Regions from separate parts of the Ochrobactrum sp. AP1BH01-1 genome, predicted to be linked through region 2. Evidence: riboswitches for the same ligand, from Rfam matches in the RefSeq annotation. Region 2 holds a riboswitch; the other holds the start of a gene.
The links. A riboswitch is a leader RNA that binds a small molecule or an ion and turns the genes downstream of it on or off. The one in region 2 is predicted to bind thiamine pyrophosphate.
Positions count from the first base shown of each region.

Region 1: it holds a riboswitch for thiamine pyrophosphate, as region 2 does, so the genes downstream of both, thiB (thiamine ABC transporter substrate binding subunit) here and thiD (bifunctional hydroxymethylpyrimidine kinase/phosphomethylpyrimidine kinase) in region 2, are expected to answer to the same signal.

Region 1 is NZ_JAGPOU010000006.1:130,516-135,913, reverse strand. Features, by position in the region: gene thiP (thiamine/thiamine pyrophosphate ABC transporter permease ThiP) at 1-1,600, opposite strand, end outside; gene thiB (thiamine ABC transporter substrate binding subunit) at 1,597-2,601, opposite strand; TPP riboswitch at 2,644-2,809, opposite strand; gene J9800_RS20420 (thiamine diphosphokinase) at 2,904-3,560, shown strand; gene J9800_RS20415 (YMGG-like glycine zipper-containing protein) at 3,695-3,979, shown strand; gene J9800_RS20410 (ABC-F family ATP-binding cassette domain-containing protein) at 4,140-5,398, shown strand, end outside.
Region 2 is NZ_JAGPOU010000003.1:173,912-179,309, reverse strand. Features, by position in the region: gene J9800_RS11480 (heavy metal translocating P-type ATPase) at 1-671, opposite strand, end outside; gene J9800_RS11475 (putative bifunctional diguanylate cyclase/phosphodiesterase) at 862-2,985, opposite strand; TPP riboswitch at 3,220-3,376, shown strand; gene thiD (bifunctional hydroxymethylpyrimidine kinase/phosphomethylpyrimidine kinase) at 3,462-4,352, shown strand; gene thiO (glycine oxidase ThiO) at 4,352-5,344, shown strand; gene thiS (sulfur carrier protein ThiS) at 5,341-5,398, shown strand, end outside.

The DNA.
Region 1 (5,398 bases), on a different contig from region 2:
ATGCGCGATCTGCGATCATCATCAATGCGAGGCAGAGGAGCCCCAGAATGAGTCCCAGTCCGGCGGCATCGAATGTGCGATAGCTGCCCATGCGCTGCAAGAGGAGATAGGGGAGCGTCAAAAGCGCGTCACTGCCGAAAAGGGCAATCGTGCCGAGGTCGCCAAGAGAAAGCGCCATGGCGAAAGCAAAGGCCATGCTAGCGGGACGCCGGATCGAAGGCCAGTCGATGAGCCGGAAACGATTGAGGCTGTGAATGCCCAACTGCGCGCAAAGCCGGTTGTGGCGGCTGGCCGCCGTATCCCATGCGGGCCGGAGAAGGCGCACGGCAAAAGGCATCGCCATGGCGGCATTTACGGTGACGACCATGAAGGGCGCCGCCGTGAAAGGGTCGGTAAAACGGCGGAGCAGGATGAACCAGCCCGCGCCGATTACAATCGGCGGCATGACAAGGATGAGGCTCGCGCCGGTGTCGAAAATATTGGCCAGCCTGCGTTTTTTTAACGCCTCGCGGGCAGAGACGAGTGCCAGTGACAGAATGACCGAGAGAAGTGCTGCCGAAAAACCGAGAGAAAGACTGGTGCCAATGGCGCGCCAGACCGGCGCTTCGGTCAACAACCGGCCGAAATCGGCAGCGAGACCGGAAACAACAACGCCTGCCACCGGCAGGGCGACATAGAGGAAGCCTGCCGCGATGACGATGATGTTAAAAACCCTTTCAGCTGCGGACGTCTTGCCATAGCGCCGCAGGGTTGCTGCATGCGTGAAGCCTTCTTCGGATGGCCTGCCGGTCAGCCGCAGGGCCAGAAGAACAAGCAATGTCAGCGCAAGCTGGGTGAAGGTGAGCGCAACGGCGCCGCCCGGATCGAAATCGAAATGCAGGCTCTGGTAGATCGCGACTTCCAGCGTGGTGGCGCGGGGGCCGCCGCCGAGCGTCAGGACGGTCGTGAAACTCGTCACGCAGAGCATGAAGATGAGACCGATCATGCCCGGCAGATTGCGCCGGATCACAGGCCATTCGATGAGGCGGAAACGTGCCCCATTGCCCATGCCGAGCTGTGCGGCAAGCTTCCAGTAATCGGTCGGGATCGAATCGTAAGCTGCCAGAATGAGACGGACGGCTAGCGGCATGTTGAAGAAGACATGCGCGATCAATATACCGGTGATGCCGTAAATGTCGGGCTGGAAGGGGTGACCAGCTGCTTCCGATAGATGAGCAACGAGACCGTTACGGCCATAGATGCCGGTAACGCCCAGAACTGCGACGAGGGCGGGCAGGGCAAGCGGCAGGGCGAACAGGCGCAGGATCAGCCCGCGACCCGGAAAATTTGCTTCGGCATAAAGCGCGCGGGCGACCGGAACCGCAAACAGCACCGAAAGCAGGCTCGACGCGATTGCCTGCAATATGGTGAAGCGCGCCACCCGCCACAGATAGGTGTCGAGATTGGCGGCAGCGTCGAAACCGCTGCTGTCGGCCTCGAAGGCAAGGGCCGCAAGCGCGCCGCCGGCAAGCACGAACAGAAAGACAAGTGCCAGCACACCCGCGACGGGTTTCATCGCGGGTGTGACATCAGGTTGGCGCCGCGCCGGATGCGCGGTCATCTGCTCGTTGCGGCCAGCCATTCATCGACCCAGGACTTGCGATTTCTGGCCACTTCGTCGGATGGAATGAGCAGGGTCTTTTCCGGCTTCGGGAGAGCATCGAAAGCGGCAGGAAGTGCGGCGGAAATCTTGCCCGCCGGGTACATCCAGTTGGTTTCAGGAATGACATCCTGAAAGCCTGGGCCAGTCATGAAAGCCAGAAATTTTTGCGCCAGGGGATTTTTTGCGCCGGTTGTGGTCTGGGCGGCCAGCTCGATCTGGAGATAATTGCCTTCCGGATAGGCCAGAGCCTTATAACGATCCGTCTTTTCCGCGATCATGTGATAGGCGGGAGACGTCGTATAGGACAGCACCATCGGGGCTTCGCCCTTGGTGAAAAGTCCGTAGGCTTCCGACCAGCCGGGGGTAACGGTGAGAATGCGCTTCTGCAATTTCTGCCAGGCGGCTTCCGCCTCGTCGCCATAGACCGATTTCATCCAGAGCAGCATGCCGAGCCCCGGTGTCGAAGTGCGGGGATCTTGCAGTACGATCTTCTGGGACGAATCGCCTTCGACCAGTTCCTTCAGGCTTTTGGGCGGGTTGGGCAGCTTTTCGGAATCGTAGACCACGGCAAAATAACCGTAATCATAGGGAACGAAAATATCGTCCTTGAAGCCGCCCGGAACGCTCACGTTGTTCTGGTCGATGCCGCTCGGGGCGAAGAAACCGGTAGCGCGTGCTTCGGTCGTCAGGTTGGTATCGAGGCCGAGGACGATATCGGCCTTGGTGTTGCTGCCTTCGAGCTTGAGGCGGTTTAGCAGGGCAACGCCGTCGGCGGATGCAATCCAGTCAACTTCGCAGTTGCATTCCTTTTCGAAGTTTTCCTTCACGTTCGGGCCGGGCCCCCATTCGGAAACGAAGCTGTCATAGGTATAGACGGTGAGCTTGTCTTTCGCCTGAGCCGAAGGCGTGAAAGCGATGGCAGCGGAAAATGAAAAGGCCAGCAAAGATAAAAGCCGCATCACGGCACTTCCTTTCTTTTACTACAAGAGGATTGAGCGCCGTTTTATGGAGCATCTAATCCCTCCGCCGGTGCAAACCGGATCAGGTTCAGCGGGTTGGCCGTTTTATTCAGCATTTCCGGACGCAAAACCGTTTCACACTTTTGCTGGAAATGCTCTTTGGACCTCTCAGCCATCAGCAAAGCGGATGGCACCCCGTTAGAGCGACTGGGACAATAATCTTTCAGGACGGGAAGAGCAAGGGACCGGCGCGGCAGTGAATGTGGCTTCCGGCGCGGATTTGCCCGTGTTATGAGCGGCTTATGAGCACATTCGTCATTCTCCTCGGCGGCGATCTGACCGTGACTGATCGCCTGAAACGCCAAATTGCAGGTGCGCGCATTCTCGCTGCCGATAGCGGTATCCGTCATGCTGCGGCGCTCGGCGTGGAACCGGAACTGTGGCTGGGTGACTTCGATTCGGCCTCTGCCGAATTGCAGGCGCAATATCGACACGTACCGCAGAAACGATTTCCATCGGCCAAGGATATGACAGACGGGGAGCTTGCTTTCGAGGAAGCCTATGTGCGGGGCGCGACACGGGTCATTCTTTGCGGGGCCTTCGGGGGGCAGCGGACCGATCACACGCTACAGCATCTCACCATGGCGACGGCGCAGGCAGCGCGCGGACGGGAGATCATGCTCTCCAGCGGAGCGGAGGAAGCATGGCCCCTGCCGCCTGGAGATTATATTTACGACTTTCCTAATGGAACGCCCTTCAGCGTCATCAATTTCAGCACAGTGGAAGGCCTTTCGATCACGAATGCAGAGTGGCCGTTAGATAATGTGACCCTTCCGTTCGGCTCTTCATGGACGGTTTCCAACATTGTTCGCGGAACACTTCGCATTACTGCGCGTTCTGGCCTCGCGATACTTGTAGCCAACTTGGAGATGGCGGCTTCCCCCATTGCGGGCTGCTAACCTTACCAATTGAAAGAGCTTGACGCTGGCAAACGAAACGTATTGTAAATGGGTCAAGCGGGTGTCATCTGCTTAAGCGCCGAAATTGGGGACGCAAGGTCGGTGATTAGTTCAACCCTGTAGGAGATGTTCCAATGAAATCGCGTCTTACGATGATTGCAGTTGCTGGCGTGCTTGCGTTCTCGACAGCCGCATGCACGACCAACGAACAGCGCACGGCCGGTTATGGCGTCGGCGGCGCAGCGCTCGGCGCTCTCGCTGGCGGCGCAATCGGCGGCAACGGCCGCGGCGCTCTGACCGGTGCTGCTATCGGTGCTGTGGCTGGTACGCTGCTTGGTGCAGCCCAGACCCGCAATGGCGTGCAGTATTGCCGTTACCGCGACCCGTATGGCCGCATCTACGAAGCACCCTGCCAGTAATTTCTGGGCCAGTAATAGCGGGCAAGCAAGTTTACGGACAGGCCGGGGAAACCCGGCCTGTTTGTTTTTAGCGGGACTTTTCGTGCGTTCCATTTGACAGAACGGCTTTTGTCGCGGACAAGCAGGGCGGAATTTTCAATCCTGTTTATCGAAGAGAACCATGGCACCACCACTCCTTCGCCTCGACCAGATCAAGCTCACCTTCGGAGGCACGCCGCTTCTGGAGGATGCCAGCCTTTCGGTGAGCGAAGGCGACCGTATTGCACTGGTCGGACGCAACGGGTCGGGTAAGTCCACCCTGCTCAAGATTGCCGCCGGTATGGTGGAGGCGACATCGGGCGAGGTTTTCAAACATCCGGGTGCAACCGTGCGCTATCTGCCGCAGGTGCCGGACATGGACGGCTTCGCCAATGTGCGCGCCTATGTGGAAGCCGGGCTGGGGCCGACCGACGATCCCCACCGCGTCACCTATCTTCTCGAACATCTGGGGCTGACCGGTGGGGAGAAGCCGGATCATCTTTCCGGCGGCGAAGCGCGGCGCGCCGCGCTTGCGCGGGTGATCGCGCCGCAGCCTGATGTGCTGTTACTGGACGAGCCGACCAACCATCTCGATCTTACGACGATCGAATGGCTGGAAGGCGAGCTTCGCCAGATTCGCTCGGCCATTGTTCTCATCTCGCATGACCGGCGCTTTCTGGAAAATGTCAGCCGGGCGACTGTCTGGCTTGATCGCGGCATCACGCGTCGTCTGGAACAAGGCTTTGCTCATTTCGAGGAATGGCGTGACAAGGTTCTGGAAGAAGAAGAGCGCGATCACCACAAGCTGGGGCGCCAGATTGCCCGTGAAGAACACTGGCTGCGTTACGGCGTCACGGCGCGCCGCAAGCGCAACATGCGCCGCCTTGGTGAATTGCATTCCATGCGCGCCGATTTCCGCAACCACCGCAAGGCGCAGGGAACCGCGGTTCTGGCGGCAAGTGACGCCAAGGAATCCGGCAAGCTGGTGATCGAAGCCAAGGGGCTGAGCAAGGCCTATGGCGAGCGCGTGCTGGTCAAGGATTTTTCGATCCGCGTGCAGCGCGGCGATCGTATCGGTCTTGTTGGTCCCAACGGTGCCGGGAAAACGACGCTTTTGTCGCTTCTGACTGGCAAGCTTGAACCGGATTCCGGAACCTTGCGGCTCGGCGTCAATCTCGAAATGGCAGAACTCGACCAGAAGCGCGAAAGCCTCAATCTGGACGAGACGCTGGCGCATTATCTGACGGACGGGCGCGGAGAAAGCCTTGTCGTGAATGGCGAGCAGCGGCATGTCGTATCCTATATGAAGGACTTTCTGTTCCAGCCTGAACAGGCGCGCACACCCATTCGCGAGCTTTCCGGAGGTGAACGCGCCCGCCTGATGCTGGCCCGCGTTCTGGC
Region 2 (5,398 bases):
AGGCCCGGCCCGAACAGGACAAGCGTGGTGAGCACGAATTGCAGATACCAGCTGTTCTGCATCCCGATCCGGTCCGCGACAAACATATGAACGGCCGGAATGAGGTGCGAACCCATCTCCATGATGAAAACAGGCAAGGTCAGGACGGCGGCAAGCAGCACGCTCTTCTTGAGCTCCGCCGCTTCCGCATCGCGCTTTTCGGCCTGCGTTTCGGGCTGTGCGGCGGATGCGGCATCGGCCAGCGAGCGCGCCTCGTAACCCGCCTGCTCAACCGCCTTGACGAGATCGGAAGTCTGGACCGGCCCCGCCAGTTCGACATGGGCGCGCTCGGTTGCGAGATTGACGCTGGCGCGCGTGACACCCGGCACGGCATTCAGCGCCTTTTCAACCTTGCTGACGCAAGAAGCGCAGCTCATGCCTTCAATTGCAAGATCGACGCTGCCCGCCGGGACATCGTAGCCCGCCTTGCGGATGGCCTCGACCACCGACGGCAAATCGGGCGCGCCCCTGAAGGTCACGTCGGCCCGCTCGGTGGCAAGATTCACTGAAACCTTGTCGACACCCGGAACCCTGGAAACGGCTTTTTCAACCGATGACACACAAGATGCGCAGCTCATCCCTTCGACGGGTATGGGAAAGCTGATCGCTTCGTGATTGACAGGCTTGTTCATGGCAATCCCTTTCACTGCCCATGCGGGCACAATTCGAGAGTTGCTCCTTAGATAGTCCTTCCCACCGTTGGAAGGTCAAGCCCCTTTTTTAGAGCGCGTTTCGATCTGATTGAATCAGATTGGCGGCGCTCCAAGCAGTTCCTTTGACACGGAAATTGCCCAAAAATGCTTCAGACTTTTCGGGTACGCTCTAAATCGGCAGGCGGTTGGATGCCGGCGGCATATGCAGGGCGGTCGCCGCGCGATTATGAATGAAGTCGAACACATCGCTTGCGGGCATTGGCCGCCCCGTCAGAAAGCCCTGCACTTCCCCGAACCGCTCCGAACGCAATCGCTCGAGCTGCTGGGCAGTTTCGACCCCTTCGGCGGTGGTTACGATGTTGAACCCCGCACCCAGCGTCGCCACGGCCTGAATGATGGCAAGGTCACGCGTGTCGACTTCAATCCCCGAAACGAAGCTGCGGTCGATCTTGATCTTGTCGAAGGGGAATGAACGCAGATAACTGAGCGATGAATAGCCAGTGCCGAAATCATCCATCGCGATACGAACGCCCAGCCGGCGAAGCTCGAACAGCAGTTCAATATTGTTCTTGCTGTTCGACAAGAAGACCGACTCGGTGATTTCAAGCTCCAGCCTGTCTGGCGAAAGCCGCGCCGCTTCCAGTGCATCTGTAACAGAGTGCAAGAGCGTTGTCTGGCTGAACTGGACCGGCGAAAGATTGACGGAAACCTTGATGTCCTCCGGCCATAGGACAGCTTCCCGACAGGCCGCCCTTAAAACCCAGTCGCCGATCGGCCCGATCAGCCCGGTTTCTTCTGCCAAGGGAATGAACTCGGCGGGAGAAACCATGCCGCGATCCGGATGACGCCAGCGGATCAGCGCCTCGAAGCCGGAAATCCTGCCGCTTTCAAGATTGAATATCGGCTGATAGTGAAGCTCGAACTGTTCGTCCAGCAGCGCCTGGCGAAGTTCGCCCGTCATGACGTGACGCTTCTCGGCTGCAAGGCGCAGCGAGTGCTGATAGAAACGGAACGTGCGGCGTCCACCGGATTTGGACGCGTAAAGCGCCAGGTCGGCGTTACGCATCAACGCATCGGGAGTGTCGCCGTGCAGCGGCGCTTGAGCAATGCCCATGCTGCAAGTGACAAATTCCGAATTGCCAACCAGTTTGAACGCATCCTGAAAAGCTGAAAGGACGCGGTCGGCAAACATCGCGATCTGCCCCAGCGTTCCACTGCGATAAACGATCGCAAACTCATCGCCGCCCAGCCGGGCAATGAATTCATCCGAAGTCGTGATCTGTTTCAGCCGGCGCGCCACTTCCTGCAAAAGCTGGTCGCCCGCTTGATGGCCGATGCTGTCGTTGATGTTCTTGAAATGATCGATGTCGAGATAGAACAGCGCGAAAGGCTCGGAATCTCCGCCCTTTTTCAATAGGCTTTCGACATGATGGGCAAAATAGGCCCGGTTCGGCAGGCCGGTGAGACTGTCATGCATGGCGATATGGGCCATGCGTTCCTCGATTTCGCGTCGCTCGGTTATGTCTTCAACGAGGCCAATGAGATAGCGGGGCTCGTTGCCTTCGACCGGCGGAATCGAGCATTTTATGATCCGCATTGTGCGCGACGTTCCGTCCTTGCGCTCGACCCTGCGTTCGACACTCAATACTTCCCGGCGCCGCATCGCCATGCGGTCTTGCTCGCTGATGACGGCTGCCTCGCGCTCCGGGAAAAGATCGCGGTCGGTAGAGCCGATCGCTTCTTCTATCGGCTGACCGCTCGCGGCCGACGCCGCCTGATTGTAGAGCACATAACGGCCGTTATCGTGCATATCCTTGACGAACACGCCAAGCGGCAAGTTATTGACAAGGCTATCCAGCAAAGTCTGCGCGTGACTTGCCTGACGATTGGCCTCCGTCAGTTCCGTCCTGTCCTGAACAATAGCGAGAATTGCTTCCTTGCCGTCGAACAGGACCTGGCGTCCATAGGTCAGAACATCGATGGTTTCACCATTGGCACGCAGATGCTGCCAGCGCTCCGGGCGCTCGAGGTCGCTACGATCGCGAATAGCTGCAAGCATCCGGTCCCGCTCGGTTGGCGGGCGTATGTCGAGCACGGTCATACCGGGGATATCCTCCGCGGTATAACCGTAAAGCCGGTACGCGGCGTCGTTCATCACCATGAAGCGCAGCGTTTCCGGGTCATAAACCCACATGGGTGTCGGATGCGTCGTAAAAAGGATACGGAAGTCCTGTTCGGACGTGCGCGCCATCGTGCCTTCCGCCGAAGCCGAAGCGCCCCCCCGCTTCCTCATCGCATTCCCCTCATCCTACCGATCCTACAGGATTATACAGTTCCACTCCACGAGCAGACTGTCTCGTTTGTTAGCACTATGAGCAACCCGATTCAGATGCACCCCGAGCATAGATTAAAGCGGAGAATTTTAATAAACCATATACAAATTGGGGGTCGATTTAAGGAATTTCTTTAAAATCAGACTTTTTCCATCGCTTGACCGCCTTCAACTTCCGGCCTATGCCTATAGACGCAAAATTCGTTGGGGTGCCTTCGAAGCAATATCGGGAAAAGCGCCAAGCGGTTTTCCGTCCGATATTGCGACACAAAGGCTGAGAGGTGCGTTCTCGCGCCAACCCATTGAACCTGATCCGGGTAATACCTGCGTAGGGAACGGAGTTTGGCGCGTCGCGGACGGGGTCCATCCCCCTTGGAGCTTGTGCTTCATCAAGGTTCATGACGTCTCATCTTCCGTTCGGAATGAGAGACGACATGATGGACCGACAGAACAGTTTCTCCCGAACCAAACCGACAAGTGGCCAGGCGCGGTCTGTGCCCATCAGCGCGCCCCCCATTTGTGTGACCATTGCCGGCTCCGACAGCGGCGGCGGCGCCGGCATTCAGGCCGACCTCAAGACGTTTTCGGCGCTTGGTGTTTATGGCGCGAGCGTCATTGCCGCCGTGACCGTGCAGAACACGTGCACGGTGAGCGCGGTGCACGACATACCGCCTGCCATCGTCGCGGGGCAGATCGACGCCGTTTTCAGCGATCTCGATGTGGCGGCGGTGAAGATCGGCATGGTTTCCGTGCCTGAAACCATCGAAGCCATCGCGCGGGGGCTCGCGCATTTTTCCGGTCCCGTCGTTGTCGATCCGGTGATGGTGGCAAAGTCTGGCGACCGGCTATTGAGCGAAAACGCCATTGCGCTTTTGCGTCAGAAACTCATTCCGCTCGCGACGCTTTTGACCCCCAACCGACCGGAAGCGGCCTGCTTGCTCGGCTGCGGTCTGGCGCTCGACGATGCGGACGCCGAGGAACAAGGACGCGCCTTGCTCGACCTCGGCGCGAAGGCCGTCCTGATGAAAGGCGGCCATGCGGAAGGCGAAACATGCGTCGATCTGCTGGTGCGCCGCGATCAGCCGACGCTTCGTGTCGAAGCGCCGCGTATCAGGACCGTCAACACCCATGGCACAGGCTGCACGCTTTCATCGGCCATCGCCGCAGAGCTTGCCAAAAACCTGCCGCTGGAAAAGGCAGTGCTGAACGCCCATGCCTATCTGCAAGGGGCAATCCGCGCCGCCGATACGTTGAAGATCGGACACGGCCACGGGCCGGTGCATCATTTTCATGACCTCTGGACAATCCGAACGGAGGAGATTGCGTGATGCGCGTTACCGTCATCGGAGCAGGCGTCGCCGGGCTTGCGACCGCCGCCGAGTTCACCGATCAGGGCCATGCCGTCACGGTGATTGCCCGCAGCCCGCAGATCGGTGCCGACTGCTGTTCGTGGCTGGCAGGCGGCATGCTGGCGCCATGGTGCGAGGGCGAAAGCGCCGAGGAACCGGTGGTGCGGCTTGGGCAGGAAGCACTTGGCTGGTGGGAAAAGCACGTCTCCGGCGTCAAGCGGGAAGGCACGCTGGTTCTGTCGCACAACCGCGATGCCAGCGAGTTGCGCCGTTTCGCCCGCCGGACGGAAGCTTTCGACACAATCGATCATGACCGCATCGATGCGCTGGAACCTGATCTGGCCGGACGTTTCCGGCAGGGCCTGTTCTTCGCGCGCGAAGGGCATCTCGATCCGCGCAGGACATTGGTGGAAATGGCCGAAAACCTGCAACGAAAGGGTGTCGTCTTCCACCTCAATACGGAAGCCGATGCAGCGGAGATCTACGCGGATATCGTAGTGGACGCCCGTGGTCTGGCTGCACGGGATGCGCTGCCCGATCTGCGCGGCGTCAAGGGCGAGATGCTGGTTGTCCGATCCCGCGACATCAACCTGTCGCGGCCCGTGCGTCTCCTGCATCCGCGCATTCCGCTTTACATCGTGCCGCGCGGCGACGGTGTGCACATGATCGGCGCGACCATGATCGAAAGCGGCGAGCGGTCGGGCATCAGCGTGCGCTCCACGCTGGAACTTTTGAGCGCGGCTTACGCCCTGCATCCGGCCTTTGGCGAGGCGGAAATTCTCGAAACCGGCGTCGATGCGCGTCCGGCCTTTCCCGACAATCTGCCCCGCGTGCGGCGGCGCGGCAAAACCATCTATGTCAACGGGCTTTACCGCCACGGCTTTCTGCTTTCGCCGGCGATAGCACGCATGGCGGTCACTGCTGCGACCACGCCCGAAACCATGCCCGAATTTGTGGAGGACTATGCATGACGATCGTGCTGAACGGTGAAGTCATCACCACGAAAGCCGCCAATCTGGCGGCGC